DNA from 2 places in the Halomonas sp. NCCP-2165 genome. Region 2 is predicted to be linked to the other one. Evidence: predicted binding sites of a transcription regulator. Region 2 holds the regulator's gene; the other holds the start of a gene.
The links. The regulator FliA, encoded in region 2, starts transcription of late flagellar genes. The targets are predictions, from matches to a motif close to CTAAAGTTNNNNNNNNNNCNGCCGATA.
Positions count from the first base shown of each region.

Region 1: a site for FliA is predicted at 3,603-3,629, ahead of flgK (flagellar hook-associated protein FlgK). Genes of this name have one in related genera too.

Region 1 is NZ_BRCY01000010.1:98,552-106,439, reverse strand. Features, by position in the region: gene fliR (flagellar biosynthetic protein FliR) at 1-496, shown strand, start outside; gene flgL (flagellar hook-associated protein FlgL) at 678-1,892, opposite strand; gene flgK (flagellar hook-associated protein FlgK) at 1,910-3,571, opposite strand; gene flgJ (flagellar assembly peptidoglycan hydrolase FlgJ) at 3,849-4,844, opposite strand; gene NFU04_RS07420 (flagellar basal body P-ring protein FlgI) at 4,844-5,971, opposite strand; gene NFU04_RS07415 (flagellar basal body L-ring protein FlgH) at 5,984-6,652, opposite strand; gene flgG (flagellar basal-body rod protein FlgG) at 6,681-7,463, opposite strand; gene NFU04_RS07405 (flagellar basal body rod protein FlgF) at 7,488-7,888, opposite strand, start outside.
Region 2 is NZ_BRCY01000035.1:6,534-14,421, reverse strand. Features, by position in the region: gene flhA (flagellar biosynthesis protein FlhA) at 1-449, shown strand, start outside; gene flhF (flagellar biosynthesis protein FlhF) at 446-3,001, shown strand; gene NFU04_RS14510 (hypothetical protein) at 3,033-3,821, shown strand; gene NFU04_RS14505 (flagellar protein FlhE) at 3,821-4,207, shown strand; gene NFU04_RS14500 (RNA polymerase sigma factor FliA) at 4,358-5,056, shown strand; gene NFU04_RS14495 (carboxy terminal-processing peptidase) at 5,407-7,485, opposite strand; gene NFU04_RS14490 (M18 family aminopeptidase) at 7,619-7,888, shown strand, end outside.

The sequences.
Region 1 (7,888 bases), on a different contig from region 2:
CGGCGAGTTTATCGGTCTCTCCATGGGCCTGGCCTTCGCCACCTTCTTCGATCCCTCCAGCGGCACCAATACCATGGTGCTCTCCCGGGTGCTCTACATGATCACCCTGCTGATGTTCCTGGCCTTCGACGGCCACCTGGTGGTGCTGGAGATCCTGGTGCGCAGCTTCAGCCTGCTGCCCATCGGCCTCCAGGGCCTCAACCCTGGGGCCTTCGAGATGCTGGCCCGCTATGGCGGCACCATCCTGATCTCGGGCATGCTGCTGGCCCTGCCGGTGATGGGCGCCCTGCTGGTGATCAGCCTGTCGCTGGGCATCCTCAACCGCTCGGCGCCCCAGCTCACCGTCTTCAATATCGGCTTCCCCACCTCGCTGACCGTGGGGCTCTTCCTGCTGATGATCCTGATGACCGACCTGGGGCGCTTCCTGTCGCGACTCTTCGCCCAGGGCATCGACTTTATCTATCGGCTGCTCGAGGCCCTGGCGCCGCTGGCCTGACGCCTTATCAAAAAAGGGCCGCCCCTGCCGGTCGGTATAAACGCGCCGATGGCGAGAGCCATTCGACGGCGACCAAGGCTCCATACGCTGCAATAGAAAAAGCGCCCCCGAGACGATTCGAGGGCGCTCCTGCCATATCCGATGTGCCCGGAGCGTCGGATGCGCCTTCGGCTTATCCGACCTACAGCTGGTCGAAGAGGGAGACGCCCTGAATATCGACGAAGGCCTTCTGGGCCGCCATCAGCCCCACCTGGCGCAGGCTGTAGTCGGCGGCGGCCTCCACATAGTCGAGGTCGACCAGATCGGAGAGGGTCTGCTCGTAGTTGAGCATGCGGTTGCCGGCCACGCTGTCCACCACGTCCAGCTCGTTGAGCCGCGCCCCCACCGAGGCCCGCACGGTGAGGATATTGTCCTGGGCGTTGTCCAGCTCGCGCAGGCTGGTATTGAGGGTATTGCGCAATGCCGCCTTCTCGGCGGGGGTGTCGGCGGGCGTCTCCAGCACGGCGATGGCGTTCTCCAGGGTGCGGAACAGGTCCGGCTCCATCTCGGTGGCGCGGCCCAGGGTCAGCTCGTCACCATCCGCGGGCGTCCCCTCGAGCTCCACCGCCATCCCGGCGACTTCGATACGGGTTCCTTCGCTATAAGCCCCCGTCTGCACGCTGGCGCCTCCGGCATCGAAGATCTCGTAGTCGAAGCCGCCGGCACCATCGTCGCTAAAGACGATGCGGTGCTGCTGACCATAGGCGGGGTCGGTGAGGTCCGTGGTCAGGGGCGAGCCGTAGGTGACATTGCCGGCGTTGCCGCCGTCCGCCTTGGCCAAGAGGCCGGCGCTGGCATGCACGCTCTGGAAGATATCGGCGCCGGTATCGGTGACCGGCATCTTGCGCGCGGCATCGATCTGCTGCTCGCGATTGCGGCTGTCGCCCTCGTACTGCACGGCGCCGCCGGCATCCTTGGCGAAGGGCGGCGCGTCGTCCCGGTAGCCGCCGAACAAATAACGGCCGTTGCCATCGGTGCTGTTGGCCTGGCCCAGCAGGGACTCGTAGAGCCCCTTGAGTTCGCTGGCCACGGAGTTGCGATCCACGTCGCTCAGGGTATCGCTGGAGGCCTGCAGCAGCAGGGTCTTGGCGCGGGTGATGCCGTCGTTGGCGCTGTTGAGCACGCTCTCGCTCTGGGCCAGGGCATTGCGGGCGCTGACCCGGGCGTCCATGTACTGCTGGGTCACCGCCTTGGCCTGATCGACCCCCACGGCGCGGGACGCCGCCTGGGGGTCGTCGGAGGGCTTGTTGACCCGCTTGCCGCTGGCGATCTGCTGGCCGATCTCCAGGAAGGCGCCCTGCTGACGGTTGAGGCTGTTGACGTTCTGCTGGAACAGGGTCTGGGTACTGATACGCATGAAAATTCCTCGCCGCCTTAGCTACGCAGGTTGAGCAGGGTATCGATGATGGTGGTGCCGGTCTCGATCACCTTGGCGTTGGCCATGTAGTACTGCTGATAGCGCATCAGGTTGGCGGCCTCCTCGTCCAGGTTGACCCCGGACTCGGACTGCTGCACCGCGCTGAGCTGATCTGTCAGCCCCTGCTGGGCCTCGGCATTGACCTTGACGATATTGGTGCGGTTGCCCACGTCGCTGACCAGGGCGCCATAGGCCTGGCTAAAGGTCGCGCCGCCGCCCACCAGTTGCTTGTCCTGCAGTTCCTGCATCGCCAGGGCATTGCGGTTGTCGCCGCTGAGGTCCTCTGTCCCGGCGGCGATCTTCGAGGTATCGCCGATCAGGTTGTCCATGCCGCCGGCGGCGCCCTTGAGGGGCTGCACATTGAAGCGATCGCCGGCACCGGGGGGACCGTTCTGGATGGTGATCTCCAGCCCGCCGAAGGCAAGGGTGGGCGGCGTCGCGGCACCGTCGTAATTGACATCGGCGGGATCCAGGGTCTCCCCGGTATCCTGGCGGGTCACCACATAATTGCCGCCGTCGTAGACCACGTCATAACCGGTGGCGGCCAGGTGGGTCAGGTCGCCGGGCCCACCCACCGGATCCTTGTAGGTGCCGAAGGCCACATCCAGGGAGGCGGTGCCGCCATTGCTCTCGTGGTTAAAGGCCTGGGGCTGGCCGAGACCGAACATATCGCCGCCGGCATCGCCGTTGAGGTCGATCCCCTGGCGGTGCTGGACATTGAAGGCCTCGGCCAGGGAGACGGCCATCTGGCCGAGCTGATTCTGCACCCGGTCCAGGCTCTCGGTGCGGAAGGTCATGATGCCGCCCAGGGTACCGCCCTGGATGACGTCTTCCTCGAGCTTGGTCAGGTTACCCGCCGGATCGCGATAGCCGATGATGGTGCGCTCGGGGTCGCTGGCGTCGCTGACCGCCTCCAGCTTGAAGGCCTGGGTCCCCGCCACCAGCGGCTGGCCATTGGGCAGGCTGACGTTATAGCTCTTGCCGTCCTGGATAGTGAGGCGCAGGTCGAGGCGTTCGCTCATCTCGTGGACCAGGTGGTCGCGCTGATTGAGCAGGCTATTGGGCGCCTCGCCGCTGCGTGCCCGGGCCAGGGCGATCTCGCGATTGAGGTAGGCCAGCTCCTCGGTGGCGTTGTTGATCTGGGTGATCTCGTCGCGGATCAGCCCATTGACGCCGTCCTGCATGTCCGCCAGGTAGCCGTCGAAGGAGCGGAACTGGGCGCTCAGGGTATTGGCACTGCCGATCACCCCCTGGCGGGCCGCCGGGTCGGAGGGGGCCCCGGCCAGGTCCTCCAGCGACGAGAAGAAGTTCTGCATCAGCGGCGCCAGGCCGGCGTCGCGATCGGCCAGCAGGCTGTCGATCTGGCTGATCTGGCTCTGGTAGGTATTGAGTGCCGACGACTTGCTGGTGGCGGCATTGAGCTGCCCCGCCACGTACTGGTTGAACTGGCGCTGGATGTCCTGCACCTGGACGCCGCCGTTGCCGCCGCGCCCCTCGCTGAGGATGGTCAGCTCCCGGTTGTAGCCCGGGGTGTAGACATTGGTGATGTTGTTGCCGGTGGTGGCCAGGGCGTTCTGGGCGGCATTGAGGCCGCTGACGCCGATGGAGAACAGGCTCATCCTTCGCTTCCCTTGAAGATGTTGGTTTTCTTATCGGCCGTGCCGCGACTTACTTTAGGCTTATCGCAGATCAGCGTGAATCCACGACATGGCAGAGCCTCGGCTTGCTATTGTGGGAGTTTGGCTATGCCGAACAATTGGCGCCGCCAGGCGCCTCGGGGCTCGCCAGGATCGCCCTGCGGGCGATATCGCGCGGAATCCGCGCTCCCACAATAGGGTTCGCGCCAGAGTGCGAAGAACCAAACTGTAGGTCCGGCCTGGCTAGGTCCGGGCCGGCTTAGCGGCTGGCCAGCCGCGGCCCCTCCGGCAGCGGCCCCAGGCTGTCCATGATGCTGATCAGCTTGTCGGCATACTGGGGGTCGGTGGCATAGCCGCCGGCCTGCAGGGCGTGGGCGGCCTGGCGGGCATTGCCCGCCGCCGTGACCCCGGCGTAGCGGGGGTTGTCGCCGATCAGCCGCGCATAGTCGGTAAAGGCCTCGGCGTAGGAGTCATAGACCCGGAAGCGGTCGCTGATGCGGGTGCGCTGGCCATCGAGATACTCGTGGGTGACGATCTCGGTGGTCTCGCCCCGCCAGTGCCGACCGGCCTTGATGCCGAAGAGGTTATGGCTCTCGCCGCCGTCCCGGGTGGGAATGCCGCGCCGTCCCCAGCCGGTCTCCAGGGCCGCCTGGGCCAGGATCAACTCGGCGGGCACCCCGCTGGCCTCGCTGGCGCGCCGGGCCGGCTCGGCCAGGCGCTCGACGAAGGCCTGCACATGCTCGGCCCGCTCGCCACCAGCGGCCCGCCCGGCGGGGGCCTCCACCGGGGGCTCGCTGGGCACCGGCTCAGCGCCGCCCGCCGGGCGGGCCGCCAGGGCCTGCATAAAGTCGGCGGGGGCCTGCTCGCCCATCGACATCAGGGGGCGCGGCGTGCCCCGCGGAATGCCGGCGATCAGCTCGCTTTCCCGCTCGTTCGGCGCTACCGATCCCAGGTGGCCCTCCAGCTGACGCACCAGCGCCTCGGCCAGGCCCATGCCGCCGCCCCGGGCGCTCAGGTGCTGGGCGAGTTGCTGGTCATGCAGCTCGGTATAGAAGCGGGTCTGCTGACTGTTCATCAGATCGCTGTCGGGGATGGCGGCGCGCATGCTCTTGAGCATGCGCTGCAGGAACAGCGCCTCGAACTGCTGGGCGGCCCCCTCGAGGCCGGCCCGCTCGTCCTGGCGGGCGGTGTGGCGCAGGCGCTGGATGCCCTGCACATCCAGGGCGAACTGGCCGGAGAGGTCGTTGGCGCTCATCACAGGATCTCCAGTTCGGCGCGCAGGGAACCGGCGGCCTTCAGGGCCTCGAGGATCGACATCAGGTCCTGGGGCGTGGCACCCAGGGCGTTGAGGGCATTGACCACCTCGGTGAGGTCGGCGCCCTCCACCACCCGCAGGTAGGCGTCCTGTTCCTGCACGCGGATCTCGCTGTCCGGCACCACCACCGTGGTGCCCTCGCCGAAGGGCGCCGGCTGGCTGACCTGGAACTGGGTATCGATGGTGATGGAGAGGTTGCCGTGGGCCACGGCGGCGCGATGCAGGCGCACGGCGCCATTGAGCACCACCGAGCCGGTGCGCGAGTTGACCACCACCCGCGCCGGGGCCTCGGTGGGGGTCACGTCCAGGCTCTCGATCCGAGCCATGAAGCCGACCCGGGCATTATCGTCGAGGGGACCATCCAGGGCGATCACCCGACCGTCCCGGGCCGAGGCCACCACCCGACCGAATTCGCGATTGATGGCCGCGACCACCCGCTGGGCGGTGCCGAAGTCGGCTTCCTTGAGCTCCAGCTCCAGCAGGCCGCCGTTGGCGCCCAGGTTGAGGGGCACCTCGCGCTCCACCATGGCGCCACCGGCGATCCGCCCGCTGGCCTGATGATTGACCTGCACCGAGCTCCCCCCCGCCTCGGCGCCGGCGCCGCCCACCAGCAGATTGCCCTGGGCGATGGCGTAGGTATCGCCGTCGGCGCCCTTGAGGGGGGTCATCAGCAGGGTGCCGCCGCGCAGGCTGCGGGCGTTGCCCACCGAGGAGACCACCACGTCGAGGCGCTGCCCGGGCCGCGAAAAGGGCGGCAGGTCGGCGGTGACCATTACCGCCGCCACGTTGCGCAGCTGCATATTGGTCCCCGCCGGCACGGTGACGCCGAGCTGGGAGAGCATATTGGTCAGGCTCTGGCCGGTGAAGGGCGCCTGCATGGTCTGGTCGCCGGTACCGTCCAGGCCCACCACCAGGCCATAGCCCACCAGGACGTTGTCGCGTACCCCGGCGAAGTTGGCCAGCTCGCGGATGCGTTCGGCCTGGGCCGGCAGGGCCAGCAGCCACAACAGCCCCAGAATCAGCAGGCGGGTGGCGAGTCGAGGTAGCGGTCGGGTCGGGGTCATCATAGGGGCGGCCCGTCAGAAGGGTGAAATATTCAGGAAGAAGCGCTGCAGCCAGCCCATGTGCTGGGCCTCGTTGATATAGCCATCGCCCACGTACTCGATGCGGGCATCGGCCACCTGGGTGGAGGGCACGCTGTTCTGGGCGGTGATGGTGCGCGGGTTGACCACCCCGGAGAAGCGGATGAATTCGGTGCCCTGGTTGATGGCGATCTGCTTCTCGCCGCGCACCCGCAGGTTGCCGTTGTTCATCACCTCCAGCACCGACACCGTGATGGTGCCGGTAAAGGAGTTGTTGGCCTGGGAGCCACCGCCGCCATCGAAGTCGCTGGCCCCGGAGAGGTCGAAGCCGTACTCGGCGAGGGTCTCCAGGGCGTCGGGCAGGGTATCGAGCTCGAGGCTCGCCGAGCCGTTGCGGTCGGCATTGGTGCGGGCGTTCTTGCTGGCGCTGACCTCTTCGTCCAGCACGATGGTGAGGATATCCCCCACCATGCGCGGGCGACGATCCTCGAACAGCGGCTGATAACCGCGACGCTCCTGATAGATGGAACCGTTGGCCACCGGCGCCGGGCGGTCGGGAATGCTGATCTGCTCCTGCTCCCCCACCACCGAGGCGTGGGGGATCTGGGCACAGCCGGCCAGTGCCAGCAGCGTCAGGGCGAGCAGGACCGGGCCGAGGTGTCGCATCGTGGCTCCCATGGCGTCAAGGCATCCTTTAGAGCTGGGCCAGGCGGGCCAGCATCTCGTCGCTGGTCTGCACCGCCTTGCTGTTGATCTCGTAGGCCCGCTGGGTCTGGATCATGCTGACCATCTCCTCCACCACGTTGACGTTGGAGGTCTCCACATAGCCCTGCATCAGGGTGCCGGTGCCGTTCATGCCCGGCAGGCTCTCGTTGCGCGGGCCGGAGGCGGTGGTCTCCCGGTAGAGGTTGCCGCCGATGCTCTCCAGGCCGGTGGGATTGACGAAGGTGGAGAGCGAGAGCTGCCCCACCTCCTGGCTCTGGGAGTCGCCGGGCACCCGCACGCTGACGATGCCGTCCTCGCCGATGGAGATCGACAGGGCGTTCTGGGGAATGATGATCGCCGGCTCCACGGGGTAGCCGTTGGCGGTGACCATCTGGCCGTTCTGGTCGAGCTGGAAGCTGCCGTCCCGGGTATAGCCGGTGGTGCCGTCCGGCATCAGCACCTGGAAGAAGCCGTTACCCTCGATGGCCAGGTCCCGGGAGTTGCCGGTGGCCTCGAGCCCACCCTGGGAGTGCAGGCGCTCGGTGGCCACCGGGCGCACCCCGGTGCCCACCTGCATGCCGGAGGGCAGGCGGTTCTGGATATCGTTGTTGGCGCCGGGCTGACGCAGGTTCTGGTAGAGCAGGTCCTCGAACACCGCCCGGGAACGCTTGAAGCCGTTGGTGCCGACGTTGGCCAGGTTGTTGGAGATCACGTCCATCTGGACCTGCTGCGACTCCAGGCCGGTCTTGGCGGTCCACAGTGAAGAAATCATCGTTGTGTCGTCCTTAGTATCCGGTTAGCCCTGCAGGGAGAGCAGGCTGTTAGCACGCTGGGCATTCTCGTCGGCGCTGGAGATCACCTTCATCTGCATCTCGTAGCGCCGCGCCACGTCGATCATCGAGACCATCGACTCGATGGCGCTGACGTTGCTGCCTTCCAGGGTGCCGCTGGCCAGGCGCACGGCCTCGTCCTGGGGCAGTGCCCCGGCGGGGGCGCGAAAGAGGCCGTCGTCGCCGCGCACCAGGGCCGCCTCGCCGGGGTCGACCAGCTTGATGCGCCCCACGTCCACCAGGGCATCCGCCTGCTGGCCCTCGCCGATGGCGCTGACGGTGCCGTCGGCGCCCATCGAGAGCCGGGCACCGAGGGGCACCACCATGGGGCCGCCATCGCCGATCACCGGGTGGCCGGCGATGCGCA
Region 2 (7,888 bases):
TCGACGAGGAGGTGTCGATCCGCGACCTGCGCACCATCCTCGACACCCTGGCCGAGCATGCGCCCCAGCAGCAGGACGTGGGAGAACTGACCGCCCTGGTGCGCATCAGCCTGGGCCGTGCGATCACCCAGCAGTGGTTCCCGGGCCGCGACGAGCTCCACGTGATCGGCCTCGACGCCCAGCTCGAGCAGGTACTGCTGCAGGCCATGAACGGCAACGGCGCCCTGGAGCCGGGCCTGGCGGATACCCTGATGACCCAGGCGGAGCAGGCCCTGGAGCGCCAGGAGGCCAAGGGCGAGCCGCCGGTGCTGGTGGTGCAGCACGGCCTGCGCCCGGTGCTGGCCCGCTTCCTGCGCCGTCGCCTGCGGCACCTGGTGGTGATGTCCCAGGCCGAGATTCCCGATGATCGCACCCTGAGAGTGACCAGCCTGGTGGGAGGTAATGGATGAGCGTGACCCGCTTCCTGGGCGCCAATGTGCGCGAGGCGATGCGCCGGGTGCGCAGCGCCCTCGGCGACGACGCCCTGATCCTGGCCAATCGACGCACCGCGGAGGGGGTCGAGATCCTCGCCACGACGGAGGCCGAGGCGGCGTCCCAGACCGAGGCCCCGGCGGCGTCCCGGAGCGAGGCGCCGGCCCCCGACAGCGGGGCGGACTTTAGCCTGCCCGCCGGACGCAGCCCCGCGAGTTTCGCCCAGGCCCTGGCGGCGCGCCACGGCGTGAGCCTGCCCGAAGATTCGGTGTCGGACCCGGCATCGCGGGACTCCGCGTCCGATTCCCTTCGGGCCCAGGCCCTGGCGGCGCGTAGCGGCGTTAGCCTGTCCGCGACGCCGGCAGCGACCGATGGTTCGCAGGGATCCGGCGACGATCCGGAAATCATCCGCGAGACGCCGCCGCCCAAGCCGTTGAGTCGTGCCCGGGCCGCCTATTCACCGGCTCTCGATGCCTCTGCTGAGCCTCCGGAGGCGGGCGGCCATCCCCTGGTCCCGGAACCGGGCGCTGGGGATCCCGCAGCGCCTCAATCGGCAGTCCAGGAGGCCGATTTCGTCGCCCTGAGCCAGCGGCTGCTTAGCGAGGTGCAGGATATGCGCCAGCTGCTGACCCGGGAACCGCCGGCCCGGGAGGGGCGCCCCGGTGCCCTGCAGGGGCTGCAGCGCCAACTGGTGGCGGCCGGCTTCGGTCATGCCCTGATCAGCGAGCTGCTCGCCGGCCTGCCCACCGAGCTGGCCCTGGCGGATGCCGAGGCGGCGCCGGTGCAGGCCTGGCTCAAGCGCGCCCTGGCCGCCCGACTGACGACCCGGGACGACGAGGAGAGCCTGTTCACCGAGGCCGGTATCCTCGCCCTGGTGGGGCCCACCGGGGTGGGCAAGACCACCACCACCGCCAAGCTGGCGGCCCGCTACGTGATGCGTCACGGCCCCGAGGGGCTGGCCCTGGTGACCACCGACAGCTACCGCATCGGTGCCCATGAGCAACTGCGCATCTATGCCGATATTCTCGGCGTGGAGGTGCATGCCCTGGACGCCGAGACGCCCCTGGAGGGGCTGCTGGGGCGCCTGGCCGACAAGGCCCTGGTGATTATCGACACCGTGGGCATGAGCCAGCGCGATCAGCGCCTGGTGGATCAGGTGGCGCGGCTGCAGCTGGGGCGGCGTGGGGTGCGCCTGATGCTGATGCTCAGCGCCACCAGCCAGGGGGAGACCCTGGAGGAGATCGTTCGGACCTATTGTCGCGCCGCCCGGGCGGCGGGGGCACGCCTCGAGGACGTGATCCTCACCAAGCAGGACGAGGCGGCGCGCCTCGGTCCCTTGCTGGATGGGCTGATTCGTCACGGCCTGCGGCTCAATTTCGTCTGTCATGGGCAGCAGGTGCCCGAGGACATGGCCCGCGCCGATGGACCGACCCTGATCGAGGCGGCGCTGGCCAGCGCCGAGGCGGCGCCCAGCAACGGTCAGGTAGCGGCGGAGTTGCCCCGATTGGCGAGCTGGTCCCGGGACCTGGCCGGTCAGAGTCGCGCCCTGGGCGCCGCCTGGCGTCGCCTGGGACACACGCTGCCCGCCTTCGCGCCCCTGGCCGAGGCCTGGCAGGCGGCGGGCCTGCCGCCGGCGGCGCAGGCCAGGCACCTGGAGGCCCTGTGGTCCCGCGAAGCAGCGGAGGCGGGCGCCATCATGCGCTGGGCGCGGCGGCGTCCCCAGGCCCAGGGCTGGCGCCAGCCCGACCAGCGGCTGACGCCCCAGGGCCTCGGCCTGGGGCTGCCCGCCCTGCAGCATCGCCAGCCCGCCGATGAGATCGAGCGGCTGGCCTGGGCCGACGCCCTGGGGGTTCGCGCCCACCTGTTGCCGAGCCTGCCCGGCCGTGACGCCTGGGACTGGCTGGGCGAGCGGGTGCGGCCCTGGCTGGCCCAGGCCCGGGCCGGCGCCCGGGTCTGGTACCGCGGCGAGCGCCTGCCCCTCGGCGAGCTGGTGGGGCAGGGCGAGGCGCTGACGCCGCTGCCCTGTCGCTACCGTCAGGAGGCGGCGACCCTGAGCCTGCGCCAGTTGGCGGTGGCGGCGTCGCCGGCGGGTCGCCGCCGCCAGGAGGATCGCGCCCTCTGGGCCTGGTGCGGCGAACTGCAGAGCGAGACGGGGCAGCGGCTGGGGCGCCGCTACTGGCTGTCGCCGGCCTGGCTGGAGTGGGATGCCCTGGAGCTGTTGCGTCATCAACTGGGCCTGGAGGGTCTCGAGCGGCTGACCCGGCGCGCCTGGCAGCAGTTGCCGGAGGCCGGGCTCGATCCCCTGGAGCCGCAGCTGCGCTTGACCCTGGCCGCGGGGCTGGCCGCCCTTGCCCAGGCCCTGGAGCACAGCGAGGCGGCCTGGGCCCTGGACCTGCGCGGCGAGCTGCTGGCCCTGCAGGGCGGGCGCCGGGCGCGCAGCGCCGGCCGGCTGCTGGATGGCCTGGTACAGCTGCTGATCGCCAGGGATGCCCTGCGCAGCCTGACCCTGGGGCTGGAGGAAGTGCGATGAATCAGGCGATGTTCGCCGGGGAGGCGGGATAATGAGTGCCGATCAGGCCCAGGGCCTGCGACGCTGGGTCGAGAGCCAAGCAGAGAGCCAAGCAGAGAGCCAAGCAGAGAGCCAAGCAGAGAGCCAGGAACGCGGCGAGGCGCCGCCCCCCGACGCTAGCGGGGAGGATCGGGAGACCCTGATCGCCAGGACGCTACGGGAGATTGCCCTCGCGGCGCCCGGCGAGGCCCCCACGCCGAGCCCCGCTGCGGACGTATCGCTCGAGGACCGGGAAACGGCGATCGCCAGGGTGCTGGTCGAGATCGCCCGTGGCGAGTCACGCACGGCGGCGCAGCGGCCTGCCGAGCCGGCGCTCCCCTCCGCGAAGGCGCCTCCCGAGAAAACGCCAAGGCCGCAGCAGGCGCGGCCCAGGGGTGCCAGGGCGGCCGCGCCGAGGGTGGCCGCCGAGCCGGCGGCGCGGTACCGGCTGCGGGTGCTGGGGCTCGCCGAGGAGGAGCGCCCCCGGGCCCAGCGGCTGCTGGCCGCCTGGGCCGAGCGCGGTCAGCGCTGGGTCGGGGATCCCCGCGCCTGGCGCCTGGCGGCGGTGCCGGCGGAGGCCCTGGGGCGTTATCCCGCCCAGGGCCGCTGGGCGCTGTGGGTGGCCCCGGGCCCGGACGCCTTTCGCCGCGGTTATCGCCTGTTGCTGGCGCTGACCCGCCGTCCCGGGCCGCGGCGCCTGCTGCTGTTGATGCCGAGGATGCGCTCCCGGCGGGGGCTGCCGGATAACCTGGTCCAGGTGGCCACGGACCTGGGGATCGACCTGCTGGTGATCACCCCGTGATGCGGGGGCTCGTCGCGCTGCTTGCCCTGTGGCTCGCCGGCCAGGCCCTCGCCGCCGGCAGCTGGGTGGCCGAGGCGCCGCCGCTGCGACTCTCGATGAGTGACCGCGACAGCCGCTCGGCGCCCCTGGCGCCGCCGCCGGGGATCGCCGAGGGGGGCGAGATCACCCGGGTGCGCTGGCGCCTCGAGGCGCCGCCGGGCGTCTTGCCGCCCCTGCGCCTGTGTCAGGGGCGTCGCTGCCTGCCGCTGAGCGGCGCCCGCGGCGTGAGCGAGGGCCTGGCCGGCGCCGCGGCGGATCGTCCCCTGCGCCTGCAGGGTCGCCTGCCGCCGGGGCGGGGTGGGGCCCTGACCCTGAGCGGCATCCAGGTGATCGTCGACTATCGCTGAAGGGCATTGCGACCCTGGTCGAGATAGCCGGAATAGCCGATGGAGTCGACGGCTATTCGCGCCTTTCCGGCGTGGCCGGGGCCCAATAATAGGAGAGAGTCGGTCGGCGCCGTCGACCGAGTGAGACGACCTTCCAGTTCGAGGCGAGGCATGTACACGGCACAGGGCAAGATCGATCAGACGGCGCTCGTCGAGCAGTATCTGCCGGTGGTGAGGCGACAGGCCCTGGCACTGCAGGTGCGGCTGCCGGCGGGCATCGAACTGGATGACCTGATCCAGGCCGGCATGATGGGCCTGCTGGATGCCATGGGGCGTTACGACGCCTCGGCGGGCGCCACCTTTACCACCTTCGCCAGCCAGCGCATTCGCGGCGCCATGATCGACGAGCTGCGCAGCCGCGACTGGTTGCCGCGCAGCGTGCGGCGCAATGCCCGGGCCCTGGATGCCAGCATCCGCCGCCTGGAGCAGCAACTGGGCCGCCCCCCGGAGGAACGCGAGATCGCCGCGGACCTGGAGATCGATCTCGACACCTATTACCAGCTGTTGGGGGATACCAACAACGGCCACCTGCTGCCCTTCGAGGAGCTGGTGGCGGAGGGGCAGGAGCCCAGCGCCGAGGAGGAGGGCGCCTCGCCCTTCCTGGCGCTGCTCTCCGGCGAGCGTCGCGAGCGCCTGGTGGCGGGGATCGAGGCCCTGCCGGAGCGCGAGAAGCTGCTGATGGCGCTCTACTATCAGGAGGAACTCAACCTCAAGGAGATCGGTGCCGTGCTCGGCGTCACCGAGTCCCGGGTCTGTCAGCTGCATAGCCAGGCCATCGGCCGGCTACGCTCGCGCCTCGCCGAGGAGTAGGGCGCGGCCGGCTGGCCCAGGTTTCCCTAGGCTCTGTACGAAAACTGCCTGCGCTCGCCCATACGGCGTTAAAAATCGGCTCAAAGTACTCATTTACACCCCGTAAACTCCGTCTTTTCGCCGATTTTTGCCTTGTCTGGCCATCGCTCGCCGACTTTTCGTACAAAACCTAGACCTACCGCTGCTTCGGCAGCGGTTTTTTTGTTCTTCGCAGGTTGGCGTGCCGGCATAGCTAGCCGGAGATAAACCGGGGCGAGGTCTCACGCTGAGCTGCGCAGAACGTTTTTGCGTGGCCCCGACGCGCCTCGGCCCCGGCGATTGCCGGGGCCGAGGCGCGAGACGGGGTGGGGTCAGTGGTCGTTATGGCTGAGCCGGGGGTCACCGCCGTCGAGTAGCAGGGCGTAGTCGAGGAGGATCTCGGCGGACTCCTCCACCTCGGCGCGATCCAGCGGGGTCGCTTCCTCCGCGTCCTCGTCGTTGCCCCGGGCATCCACCCAGTCTTCCAGCGGCTCCAGCCCCAGGGCCTCGCGACGGGCGTTCTCCAGGGCCAGCTGACGGGCCTCCTGGGTCTCGAGTTCCTGTTGGCGCCGCTCGCGGTTGAGGCTGACGCTGGTCCGATCCTCGCGCAGCTCGCGCACCAGCTCGGCCTGGTTCTGCAGGTAGACGAAGTTGGGGTGGTCGTCGATGCGTTCCCGGTGGCCGGCGCGCAGCGTCTCGATCACCCGCCAGGGCTCGCCATAGTGGCGATACTGGACGGCGCGCACCTGGTCCCAGGCCAGGGCGTTGTCGAGGCTGCTCTCGCCGATCTCCTCCGGGTCGATCAGGCTGGGGAAGAGGATATCCGGATCCACGCCGCGGTGCTGGGTGCTCTCGCCGGAGATGCGATAGAACTTGGCGCGGGTCAGCTTGATCTGGCCATGGCTCAGGTCGTTGAGGGTCTGGACGGTGCCCTTGCCAAAGGTGCGGTTGCCCAGCACCAGGCCGCGGCCGTAGTCCTGGATGGCGCCGGCGAAGATCTCCGAGGCGGAGGCGGAGAGGCGATTGACCAGCACCGCCAGGGGGCCGTCGTAGAGGCTGCCGCTCTCGGTGTCGCCATACAGGCTGATGCGGCCGCGGGCGTCGCGCACCTGCACCGTGGGGCCGCGATCGATAAACAGCCCGATCAGGGAGTTGGCCTCGTGCAGCGCGCCGCCGCCGTTGTTGCGCAGGTCCAGCACGATGCCGTCGACGTCCTCGGCCTTGAGCTCCTGCACCAGGCGCGCCACGTCGCGGGTGGTGCTGCGATAGTCGCTCTCGCCGGCCTGCCAGGCATCGAAGTCCACGTAGAAGGTCGGCACCTGGATGACGCCGATGCGATGGCGTTCGCCGTCCCGCTCGAGCTCGATGATCTCGCGGCTGGCGGCCTGATCCTCCAGGGTCACGGTATCGCGGGTGATCTCGATGATCCGCGAGCGGGTCATGTCCACCGCCTGAGCCGGCACCACGTCGAGGCGCACCACCGAGCCCTTGGGCCCGCGGATCATGTCGACCACCTCATCCAGGCGCATGCCCACCACATTGACCATCTCGGCGTCGTCGTCCTCGCCCTGGCCCACGGCGACGATGCGATCCGCCGGGGCCAGCAGCCCCGACTTGTCGGCGGGGCCGCCGGGCACCAGGCTGGCGACCTTGACGTACTCGTCCTCGGTCTGCAGCAGGGCGCCGATGCCCTCCAGGGAGAGGCGCATCTGGATATCGAAGGACTCCCCCTGACGCGGCGAGAAGTACTCGGTATGCGGGTCGATGGTGCCGGTCACCGCCGCCATGAAGAGGCCGAAGACATCGTCGCCGTTGGTCTGGCGGATCCGGTTGAGCTGGCCCTCGTAGCGCTGGCGCAGGTTGTCGTGCATCTGCGCCTCGTCCTGGTCGGCCAGCAGCTGGGTCAGGGCGGCGTTCTTGAGGCGCTTGCGCCAGAGTTCGTCGAGCTCGGCCTCGCCCTGTGCCCAGGGCGCCCCGTCGCGGTCGAGCTCCAGGCGGTCGTCACTCTCGAAGGTGAAGTCGAGGCCCGCGTCGAGGCGCGCCAGGATCCACTCCAGGCGGTTCTCCAGGCGCTGCTGGTAGCGCGCGTAGAGGGCGTAGATCGGTTCCAGCTCGCCGTCATAGAGGGCCTCGTCCAGGCGCTCCGCCAGGTGACGGAACTCGTCGACGTCGCTGGCCAGCAGGTAGGCGCGCTGGGAGTCGAGGATATCGAGGAGGCGCTGGAAGGCCTGCCGGGACCAGGCATTACCCAGGCTGACGTCCGCATAGTGGCTGTAGCGTAGCGATTCGGCGACCTCGGCGGCGGCCTGACGCTGGGCATCGGTGGGTAACGAGGTGGCGAGGGTCGAGGCGCTGAATAGCAGGGTCAGCGCCAGGACCGTCAGGCGCCGTAGGGCGACAGTCAGGCTCATCAATGAAGCACTCCCGAATTCATGTACACTTCCCATCCTTAGAAGACACGCTTGCGGCCGCAGGGTTGCACCGACGAACCGGCATTGTAGCAGCCCTTGTCGCCAGTCACAGACCCTTGTGAGAGGTTCCCCCATGCCCCATCTTCCTACCCTCGAACGCCTGCTCGGCTTCCTGCAACGCTCGCCGACGCCCTGGCACGCGGTGGCCAATATGGCCCAGCGTCTGGAGCAGGCCGGCTACCGTCGCCTGGACGAGACGGCCGGCTGGCAACTGCGCCCGGGGGAGAAGGTCTATGTGACCCGCAACGACTCCTCGATCATCGCCCTGCAACTGCCCCGCGGGCCCCTGGCGGCGCTGCGCATGATCGGCGCGCATACCGACAGCCCCGGCCTGCGCCTCAAG